DNA from 4 places in the Massilia sp. NBRC 108631 genome. Region 3 is predicted to be linked to each of the others. Evidence: predicted binding sites of a transcription regulator. Region 3 holds the regulator's gene; each other region holds the start of a gene.

What was found. Region 3 encodes sigma-54, which starts transcription at its own class of promoters, with help from an activator protein. Its sites were predicted from a motif close to TGGCANGNAANCTGCTTT; they were not measured.
Positions count from the first base shown of each region.
Region 1: the regulator sigma-54 is predicted to act here: its motif matches at 923-940, upstream of AC6H42_RS14835 (ammonium transporter).
Region 2: the regulator sigma-54 is predicted to act here: its motif matches at 926-943, upstream of AC6H42_RS08050 (PEP-CTERM sorting domain-containing protein).
Region 4: the regulator sigma-54 is predicted to act here: its motif matches at 1,184-1,201, upstream of AC6H42_RS13105 (PEP-CTERM sorting domain-containing protein).

Region 1 covers NZ_BAAKJE010000133.1:31,361-33,558, forward strand. The annotation lists gene AC6H42_RS14830 (zinc-dependent metalloprotease) at 1-811, shown strand, start outside; gene AC6H42_RS14835 (ammonium transporter) at 989-2,191, shown strand.
Region 2 covers NZ_BAAKJE010000066.1:182,970-185,167, forward strand. The annotation lists gene AC6H42_RS08035 (MFS transporter) at 1-216, shown strand, start outside; gene AC6H42_RS08040 (hypothetical protein) at 213-335, shown strand; gene AC6H42_RS08045 (arsinothricin resistance N-acetyltransferase ArsN1 family B) at 346-843, opposite strand; gene AC6H42_RS08050 (PEP-CTERM sorting domain-containing protein) at 979-1,539, shown strand; gene arsH (arsenical resistance protein ArsH) at 1,540-2,198, opposite strand, start outside.
Region 3 covers NZ_BAAKJE010000245.1:12,037-14,234, reverse strand. The annotation lists gene lptB (LPS export ABC transporter ATP-binding protein) at 1-33, shown strand, start outside; gene AC6H42_RS26265 (RNA polymerase factor sigma-54) at 41-1,531, shown strand; gene hpf (ribosome hibernation-promoting factor, HPF/YfiA family) at 1,599-1,955, shown strand; gene AC6H42_RS26255 (enoyl-CoA hydratase/isomerase family protein) at 2,049-2,198, shown strand, end outside.
Region 4 covers NZ_BAAKJE010000116.1:8,928-11,125, forward strand. The annotation lists gene tal (transaldolase) at 1-381, opposite strand, end outside; gene AC6H42_RS13105 (PEP-CTERM sorting domain-containing protein) at 507-1,145, opposite strand; gene AC6H42_RS13110 (RNA ligase RtcB family protein) at 1,540-2,198, shown strand, end outside.

The DNA of each region.
Region 1 (2,198 bases), on a different contig from region 3:
CGCGCTGGAGCGCTTTTCCTTCGACGTGCTGCCGGACGAGCGCCAGGCCGGCGAACTGGAAGCGCGCCTGGTGCCGGTGTATCTGCTGCAGCGCTACCAGGGCGAAGCGCTGGCGCGCCTGATCGGTGGCGGCGACTTTGAATACGCCACCAGCGGCGACGTGAAGGCCGGGCTGGCAAAGGGCGGGGTGCGCACCGTTCCCGCTGCAACCCAGCGCCAGGCGCTGGCCCGGCTGGCCGACACCTTGCGCGCCGAATACCTGGCGCTGCCGGCCAAGGTGCTGGACGCGCTCACGCCGCCGGCGCAAGGCTATGAGCGCAGCCGCGAGTACTTCCAGGGCCGCATGGACAGTGTGTTCGACGCGTTGTCGGCGGCGGAGGCCGGGGCTGCGCACAGTGCCGGCTTCCTGCTGGACCCGGCGCGCCTGAACCGCCTGTCCTGGCAGCACGCGCGCGACGCGCAGCAGCCCGGCGCGGCGGAGACCTTGAACCTGCTGCTGCAGCGCACCTGGAAACGCGAACCCATCCCGGCGTCCGTGGTGGGGGGCGAGGCGGTGCAGACAGCCGCCAACTGGGTGCTGCTGGACGCCACGCTGAACTTGCTCGACGGCGGCAAGCTGCATGCGGTCGTGCAGGCCGAGTTGCGCGGCGTGGCGAGCGAGTTTGCCGCGTGGCTGGCGAAAAATCCGGGGCAGGGCGCCACGGCGGCCAGCCGCAAGCAGGCTGCCGACCTGGTGCGCGCCTACCTGGCCGACCCGCGCAGCGTGAAGCTGCGCGCCATGCCGTCCGTCCCGCCCGGCGCGCCGATCTGACCATCTGCGCACCAAGCTGGCGCCCCGCAATGGTGCGAACGCACCGTCGCGCGGCGTCGCTGGCATTGCCCAAACCCAGTCAAATCAAGCGCTTAGCAATTCGCACCAAATTGGTACGAAATTTGCTTATAAGAACATTCTTTATTTGACTTTGCATTCTTTTGGGGAGTGGCTGGTATGGCTGGTAACAATTCTGGTGCAGACGCGCTGTTTATCCTGCTCGGCGCCATCATGATTTTGGCAATGCACGCGGGTTTTGCCTTCCTGGAACTGGGCACGGTGCGCAAGAAGAACCAGGTCAACGCCCTGGTGAAGATTCTGGTCGATTTCGCCGTGTCCACCATCGCCTATTTTTTCATCGGCTACGGCATCGCCTATGGCGTGGACTTCTTCGCCAGCGCCGAGGTGCTGGCGGCCAGGAACGGTTACGAGCTGGTGAAGTTCTTCTTCCTGCTCACCTTTGCCGCCGCCATTCCTGCCATCATCTCCGGCGGCATCGCCGAACGGGCGCGCTTCAATCCGCAGCTGATCGCCACCGCGCTGCTGGTCGGCTTTGTCTATCCCTTCTTTGAAGGCATGGTCTGGAACCAGCGCTTCGGCTTCCAGCAATGGCTGCTGCACAGCTTTGGTGCGGAGTTCCACGACTTCGCCGGTTCGGTGGTGGTGCACGCCATGGGCGGCTGGATCGCGCTGCCGGCTGTGCTGCTGCTGGGTGCGCGGCGCGGACGCTACATGAAGAACGGCGCCATCGCGGCGCATCCGCCGTCGTCTATCCCCTTCCTGGCCCTGGGCGCATGGATACTCACCGTGGGCTGGTTCGGCTTTAACGTGATGAGCGCGCAGGCGCTCGACAAGATGAACGGCCTGGTGGCGGTGAATTCGCTGATGGCCATGGTGGGCGGCACCCTGGTCGCGGTCCTGATGGGCAAGAACGACCCCGGCTTCGCCTACAACGGCCCGCTGGCCGGGCTGGTGGCGGTATGCGCCGGCTCCGACCTGATGCACCCGCTGGGCGCGCTGGTCACCGGCGGCATCGCCGGCGCCGTGTTCGTGTGGATGTTTACTCTGGCGCAGAACAAATGGAAGATCGACGACGTGCTGGGCGTGTGGCCGCTGCACGGCCTGTGCGGCGCCTGGGGCGGCATCGCGGCCGGCATCTTCGGCCTGAAGGGGCTGGGCGGCATGGGCGGCGTGTCCTTCGTCTCGCAGCTGACCGGCACCGCACTGGGCGTGGCCATCGCCGGTGTGTCGGGCTACGTCATCTACGGCCTGCTGAAAGCCACCCTCGGCCTGCGGCTCGACCCCGAACAGGAATTCCAGGGCGCCGACCTGTCGGTGCACCGCATCACATCCACCCCGGAGCGCGAGGCGAACTGGTAAGCCTCCG
Region 2 (2,198 bases), on a different contig from region 3:
CTGTTCGGCGTGAAATACATCTCGACGCTGTTCGGCCTGGTGTTCGTGGGCCACCAGCTGGGCGGTTTCCTCGGCGTGTGGCTGGGCGGCGCGGTGTTCGACGCCACCCGATCCTACGACCTGGTGTGGGCCGCGTCGGTCGGCATCGGCCTGGTGGCAGCGCTGCTGCACTGGCCCATCGACGACCGCGCCGTGGCCGGGCTGGAGCCGGCATGAAGCCGCTGCACAGCCTGCTGCTGTGGGGCGCGCTGGCCGCCGTGTGCGGCTGGGCCTGGCTGGCGATACTGCGGCCTGACAATCTGCTGTCCTTCGCCAGCCTGGCCGCGCTGTGCTGAACGGACCAGACTAGGCCAGTTTCAGCTCCCAGTAGCCGACGTCGATCCAGCGGCCGAACTTCATGCCGACCTCGGCGAAGTGCGCCACTTTCCTGAAGCCCATGGATTCGTGCAGCGCCACGCTGGCCTCATTCGGCTGGGCGATGCCTCCGATCACCATGTGCAGGCCGCGCGCGCGCAGCTGGTCGAGCAGTTCGCGGTACAGGCGCGTGCCCACGCCCTTGCGCGGATGCTCTGGCGACACGTAGACGCTGCTTTCCACCGAAAAGCGGTAGGCGCTGCGCACCCGCCACGGCGTGGCGTAGGCATAACCCACGACGGCGCCATCGTGCTCGCACACCAGCCACGGCAGCATGGCGCCCACGGTCTCGATGCGGCCGGCCATCTCCTCGGCCGGCACCGGCTGCTCTTCGAAGGAAATGGTGGTGGTGGCGATGTAGTGGTTGTAGATGGCGGCGATGGCGGCCGCGTCGGCGGCACGGGCGGGGCGGATGGTTGGCATGGGCATGGGTGTCGGAAAACTTTACAGTCGCAAAATATTTATATATGAAAATACACGAATTTCCGCTAAGTGGTTGATATTTCTATAGTGGAACAGTTATTGCTTAACATCATGCCACATCCATTTATTTACCGAGTCACGATGAACCTGATTTCCAAACTGGCCCTGGCCGCCGCCATTACCCTGTCCTGCGCCACCGCCCAGGCCACCCCGATCACCTACACCTTCAACGGCCCGGCCTTCACCAACGTCGGCGGCGCGTTCACCACCGCCGACCGCATCACCGGCTATGTAAGCTTCGATTCCAGCCTGCTCAGCGCCCAGGGCACCGGCAACATTTCCACGTCGCACGGCCAGATCCACCCCGGCATCAAATGGATGTTCCAGGATGGCCACAATACCTTCGACAACGTGCGCACCACCAGCCGCTTCACCATCGCCATGAGTTTTGCCAACTTCCTGCCGACCGCCTGGAATATCGATACCACCTACGGCGTCACCCCGGGTGCGGATATCTTCATCCTGAACAACAGCAGCTACATCAGCTACTACAACAACGCCAGCGCCTCCAGCGCCAGCAGGTTCACCGCCGCCAGCATCACCCGCAACGGCGCCGTGCCCGAACCTGGCAGCCTGGCGCTGGCCGGCATCGGCCTGCTGGGCCTGCTGGCCGCGCGCCGCCGCAAGGCCGGCCAGGCCTGATCAAATCTTCTGAATCTGGCGGTCGATGGCCTTGACCGCCCGTTCATTGCGCTCGCTGTAGCGGTCCGTCAGATAGCCGGTGCGGCCGCGCAGCAGCAGGGTTATCTTGAACAATTCCTCCATCACGTCCACCACCCGCTCGTAATAAGCCGATGGGCGCATGCGGCCTTCCTCGTCGAACTCCTTGTACGCCATCGGCACCGAGGACTGGTTGGGGATGGTGAACATGCGCATCCAGCGTCCCAGCAAGCGCAAGGTGTTGACCACATTGAAGGATTGCGAGCCGCCGCACACCTGCATCACCGCCAGCGTGCGTCCCTGGCTGGGGCGCAGCGCGCCCTGTTCCAGCGGTATCCAGTCGATCTGGTTCTTCATCACGGCCGTGACGGCGCCGTGGCGCTCCGGGCTGCACCACACCTGGCCCTCGGACCACAAGCTTAGCTCGCGCAGTTCCACCACCTTGGGATGGGTCTCGGGCACGCTGCCCGCCATCGGCAATTCCATCGGATCGAAAATCTTCACCTCGGCGCCGAACTGCTCCAGGATGCGGGCCGCCTCGTACACCAGGAAGCGGCTGAAGGAACGCTCGCGCAGCGAGCCGTACAGCATGAGGATGCGCGGCGGATGGTCCAGCTCGCCCACCGGCGCCAGCTTGGCGA
Region 3 (2,198 bases):
CGCGTCTACCTCGGCGAACACTTCCGCATGTAAGCCCGCCATGAAACAGTCACTGCAACTCCGCACCTCTCAGCACCTGGCGCTGACGCCGCAACTGCAGCAGTCGATTCGACTGCTGCAGCTGTCCACGCTGGAGCTGCACCAGGAACTGGAGCAGTTGCTCGGCGAGAACCCCTTGCTGGAACGGCTGGACGACCCGCTGGACCGCTCGCTGCGGCTGCTGGGCGACGGCGCCATCAACCCGACCCAGTCCACCGGCGCGGACGCCTCGCCGGCCGAAGTGGGCGCACCGGCGCAGGACAGCGCACCGGCCGGCGAGGGCGATCCCTTCGAGGGCGCCAGCGGCGACGGCGACAGCGCCAGCGGCGCCGAGGCCGATACCGACTGGAGCGACGCCGGCCGCAGCAAGGCGCCGGACGACGAGGACTCGCGCCCGCAGCTCGAAGCGAGCCACTGCACCCTGCGCGAGCACCTGATGGAGCAGATGCGCGTGACCGTGCAGCAGCCGCGCGACCGCGTGCTGATGGAACTGATCATCGATGCGCTGGACGAAAACGGCTACCTCGAAGAGCCGCTGGAGGAAATCCATGCGCGCCTGCCGGAAGAGGCGGACGTGGAGCTCGAGGAACTGCAGACGGCGCTCACGCTGCTGCAAAGTTTCGACCCTATCGGCGTGGGCGCGCGCAGCGCGTCCGAGTGCCTGGCGCTGCAGATCAAGCGCATGCCCGGGGTGCCGCTGGTGACGCGCCGCATGGCCATCTGCATCGTGGAAAAGCACCTGGCCTGGTTCGCGCAGCGCGAATTCAACAAGCTGAAAAAAGCCCTCGACTGCGACGACGAAGACCTGCGCGAAGCGCAGGCGGTGATCCGCCAGTGCAATCCGCATCCGGGCGCCGAGTTCGCCTCCGACGTATCCGACTACGTGGTGCCGGACGTGATCGTGAAGAAGGCGCGCAACGGCTGGCAGGTCACGTTGAACAACGACGTGATGCCGCGCCTGCGCGTGAACGCGCTGTACGCCAACATGCTCAAGCAGGGCAAGGGCGAGTCGGCCATGGGCGCGCAGCTGCAGGAAGCCAAGTGGCTGATCAAGAATATGCGCCAGCGTTTCGACACCATTTTGCGCGTGGCGCAGGCGATAGTAGAAAGACAAAAGAACTTTTTCAGCCATGGCGCCGTTGCCATGAGACCCCTTGTGTTGCGTGAAATTGCTGATACACTGGGACTACACGAGAGCACTATTTCTCGCGTAACAACTCAGAAATACATGCTGACTCCGCATGGGATGTTTGAGTTGAAATATTTCTTTGGCAGTCACGTCGCCACCGAAGCAGGAGGAGAAGCATCCTCGACGGCGATACGGGCGCTGATTGTGCAATTGACAGGAGCTGAAGACCCGAAAAATCCTTTATCCGACAGTAAGATTGCGGACATGCTGGGTGAACAGGGCATGGTAATTGCGCGACGGACTGTTGCCAAATATCGCGAAGCCTTGAAAATCCCTCCGGTAAGTCTGCGTAAAGCTTTGTAGTTTTACTTGGGTTCCCCTGCGCGCCAAAAACACCAAAGCGTACGAACCCTTATCTTTAGGAGTGTGTATGAATCTCACCATCAGTGGACATCATCTCGAAGTGACCCCCGCCATCCGTGAATACGTGCAGAACAAGCTGGAACGGGTCAAGCGCCATTTCGATCAAGTTATTGATATTGCTGTCATCCTGACTGTAGATAACCTCACCGAGAAAGACAAAAGGCAGAAGGCCGAGATCAACCTGCGAATGTCCGGCAAGACTGTGTACGTGGAAAGCCTGTCGCAAGACCTGTATGCTGCCATCGATACGCTGATCGACAAACTGGACCGCCAAGTGATGAAGTACAAAGCCAAGGTGCAGGAGCATGGCCACGACGCCATCAAGCACCTCCCGGACACGTACGAACCTGCCCCGACCGCATAACGGGTCACCGGCACTCCCAACAAAGGGCGCATCTGGCGCCCTTTTTTGCGGCCGCGCTAAAATGGGGCTCTAACAATTCCAGAGACATCCAGCATGAGCGAGCACGTCCTTACCCAGGTTGCCAACGGCACCGGCTTCATCACCCTCGACCGCCCCAAGGCGCTCAATTCCCTGTCCCTCGATATGGTGCGCAGCCTGACCGCCGTGCTGCTGGACTGGCGCGGCGACAGCAGCGTCGCCGCC
Region 4 (2,198 bases), on a different contig from region 3:
GGCGATCTTGATCAGCACGCGCTCGCGCGGGATGCCGGCCTTCTCGTACAGCGCGATCAGCTCGCGGCCCTTGGCCACATTGCCTTCGGTGTCGAAGGACAGCTTGGCGTCGATCTCGGTGGAGACGCGGCCCGGGATGATCTTCAGGATTTCGGTGCCGAAGGCGATCAGCAGGTGGTCGATGATGTCGCCGGTGGCAGCGTTCGGATTGTCCTGCACCGCTTTTTGCAGCAGCGGCTTGTACTCGTCTTTCTGAACGGCTTTCAGGATCAGCGACGGATTGGTGGTGGCGTCGCGCGGGGTGTAGGCCTTGATCGACTGGAAATCGCCGGTATCGGCAACAACGGTGGTGTATTGCTTGAGCTGTTCGAGTTGGTTCATGGTTGCGCGCAGGGCTGCTGCTGAGGTTGAGGACTTGGGTAGCATATTGTACACAATCCTCTCCCGCGGCAGCAGCGCTGCGTGCCAGGCCTGGTGCCTGGCCTTGGCGCTCAAGCTTGAGGTGCTTATGCCTGACGGCGGCGGCGCTGTGCCAGCAGGGCGCCGGCCAGGCCCAGGCCGAACAGGGCGGCGGTGCCGGGTTCCGGCACGGCGTTGCCGCTGCCGCCTCCACCGCCGTTGTTATTGGTGTTGTTGGTGATGTCGGCGAACTTCAGGCTGACGCGCGCATATTCCAGCGTCATCGCCTTGTTGTTCGGCGAGGCCGGCTGGGCATAGTTCAGCTGCATCGCCAGCGACAGCGGGTTGCCGGCGGACCAGGTATTGTTGGTGTTGAACAGCGAGAGCAAGTTGTATTCGGTCTCGATCGGATTGTTGCCGTTTCCTGCCAGCAGCGCGCCGACCAGCGGCGAACTGTTGACCGACATGAAGTCGTTGGCGCCGGTGGCCTGGCGCGCCGAGACGTACAGTTTGGCTTCACTGATGCTGGTGCCCAGCAGGCTGAAGCTTGGATTGAACAGGAAAGTCCAGTCCAGCACGCCGCTGCCGAGGAAGGCGTGGTTGTTGATGTCGAAGGTCAGGGTCTTCGCGTAAGTCGTGTTGGTCGCAGTGACCGTGCTGGTGTAGGCGATCGTCGTGGCCGATGCGGGCAGGGCAGCCAACAAACCGATGGCGGCCAATACACTGGTGGTGAGTAGTTTTTTCATGTTCCGTTCCATTAACAGTTGTTGGGAGTACGGAACTCTATGCAATCGCCGTGCCAGAAATAAATTGATGTTGATAATCATCAAGTTAAGTTCATCGGGGGAAAACTTCGCGGCGTCAGTGTAAGAAAAACCGGCACTCACAAGGGCAACTTTGTAAAAATGTCAGGGCAGGCAGGAAATGAAACACTGTTAAATATTTTTGCTGCGGTGTGTCAAACACATGTGGCTAGGGTAATATTGACTTCCCTTCAACCAGTGCCCTTATCCCCCAGAAAGGAGTTTTTATGATTCATGCACAACTCGATACTTTCCCGATGGGCCTGGCATCCCTCCGCGTCACGCGCTAGTCATCGCCAGCAGCCCATTTCCTGAGCATCTTTTATGGAAATACAGAATGGGCAAATACATTCGTGTGGTATCCGACCGCGCCGCCGTGGTCGCGTCGGACAAACTGTGGCTGGAGGATGCTGCACTGCAGCAGCTGGCCATCACTTCCCAGCTGCCCGGCATGCGCCGCGCAGTGGGCCTGCCTGACCTGCATCCGGGGCGCGGTTACCCGGTCGGCGCGGCATTTTTCTCGGTGGGACGGTTTTATCCTGCCTTGTGCGGCGGCGACATCGGCTGCGGTGTGGGGCTGTGGCAGACCGATCTGGCGGTCGGCAAGGTCAGCCTCGACAAGCTCGACAAGCAGATCGGCAGCCTGGACGCGCCGCCCGCTGCGGACGAGCTGGACCGGCTGCAGGTGGTGGCGCCCTGGCTGGTCGCTGAACTGGCTGCGCTGGCGGGCCGGCTGCGGCTGGCGGGCCTGGACCCGGCCTGCATGCGCGCGCTGGGCACCATCGGCCTGGGCAACCATTTCGTCGAGCTGCAGGCGGTGGTGCAGGTGGACGAACCGGCGCTGTTCGAAGGCGCCGGGCTGGTGGGCCGGGCCTTGCAGCTGGTGGTGCACAGCGGTTCGCGCGGCTTGGGCGGCGCGGTGCTGCGCGCGCACGTGGACGCGCACGGCCATGCCGGCCTGGAGCAGGATACGCCGGCCGCGCAGGCTTACCTGCT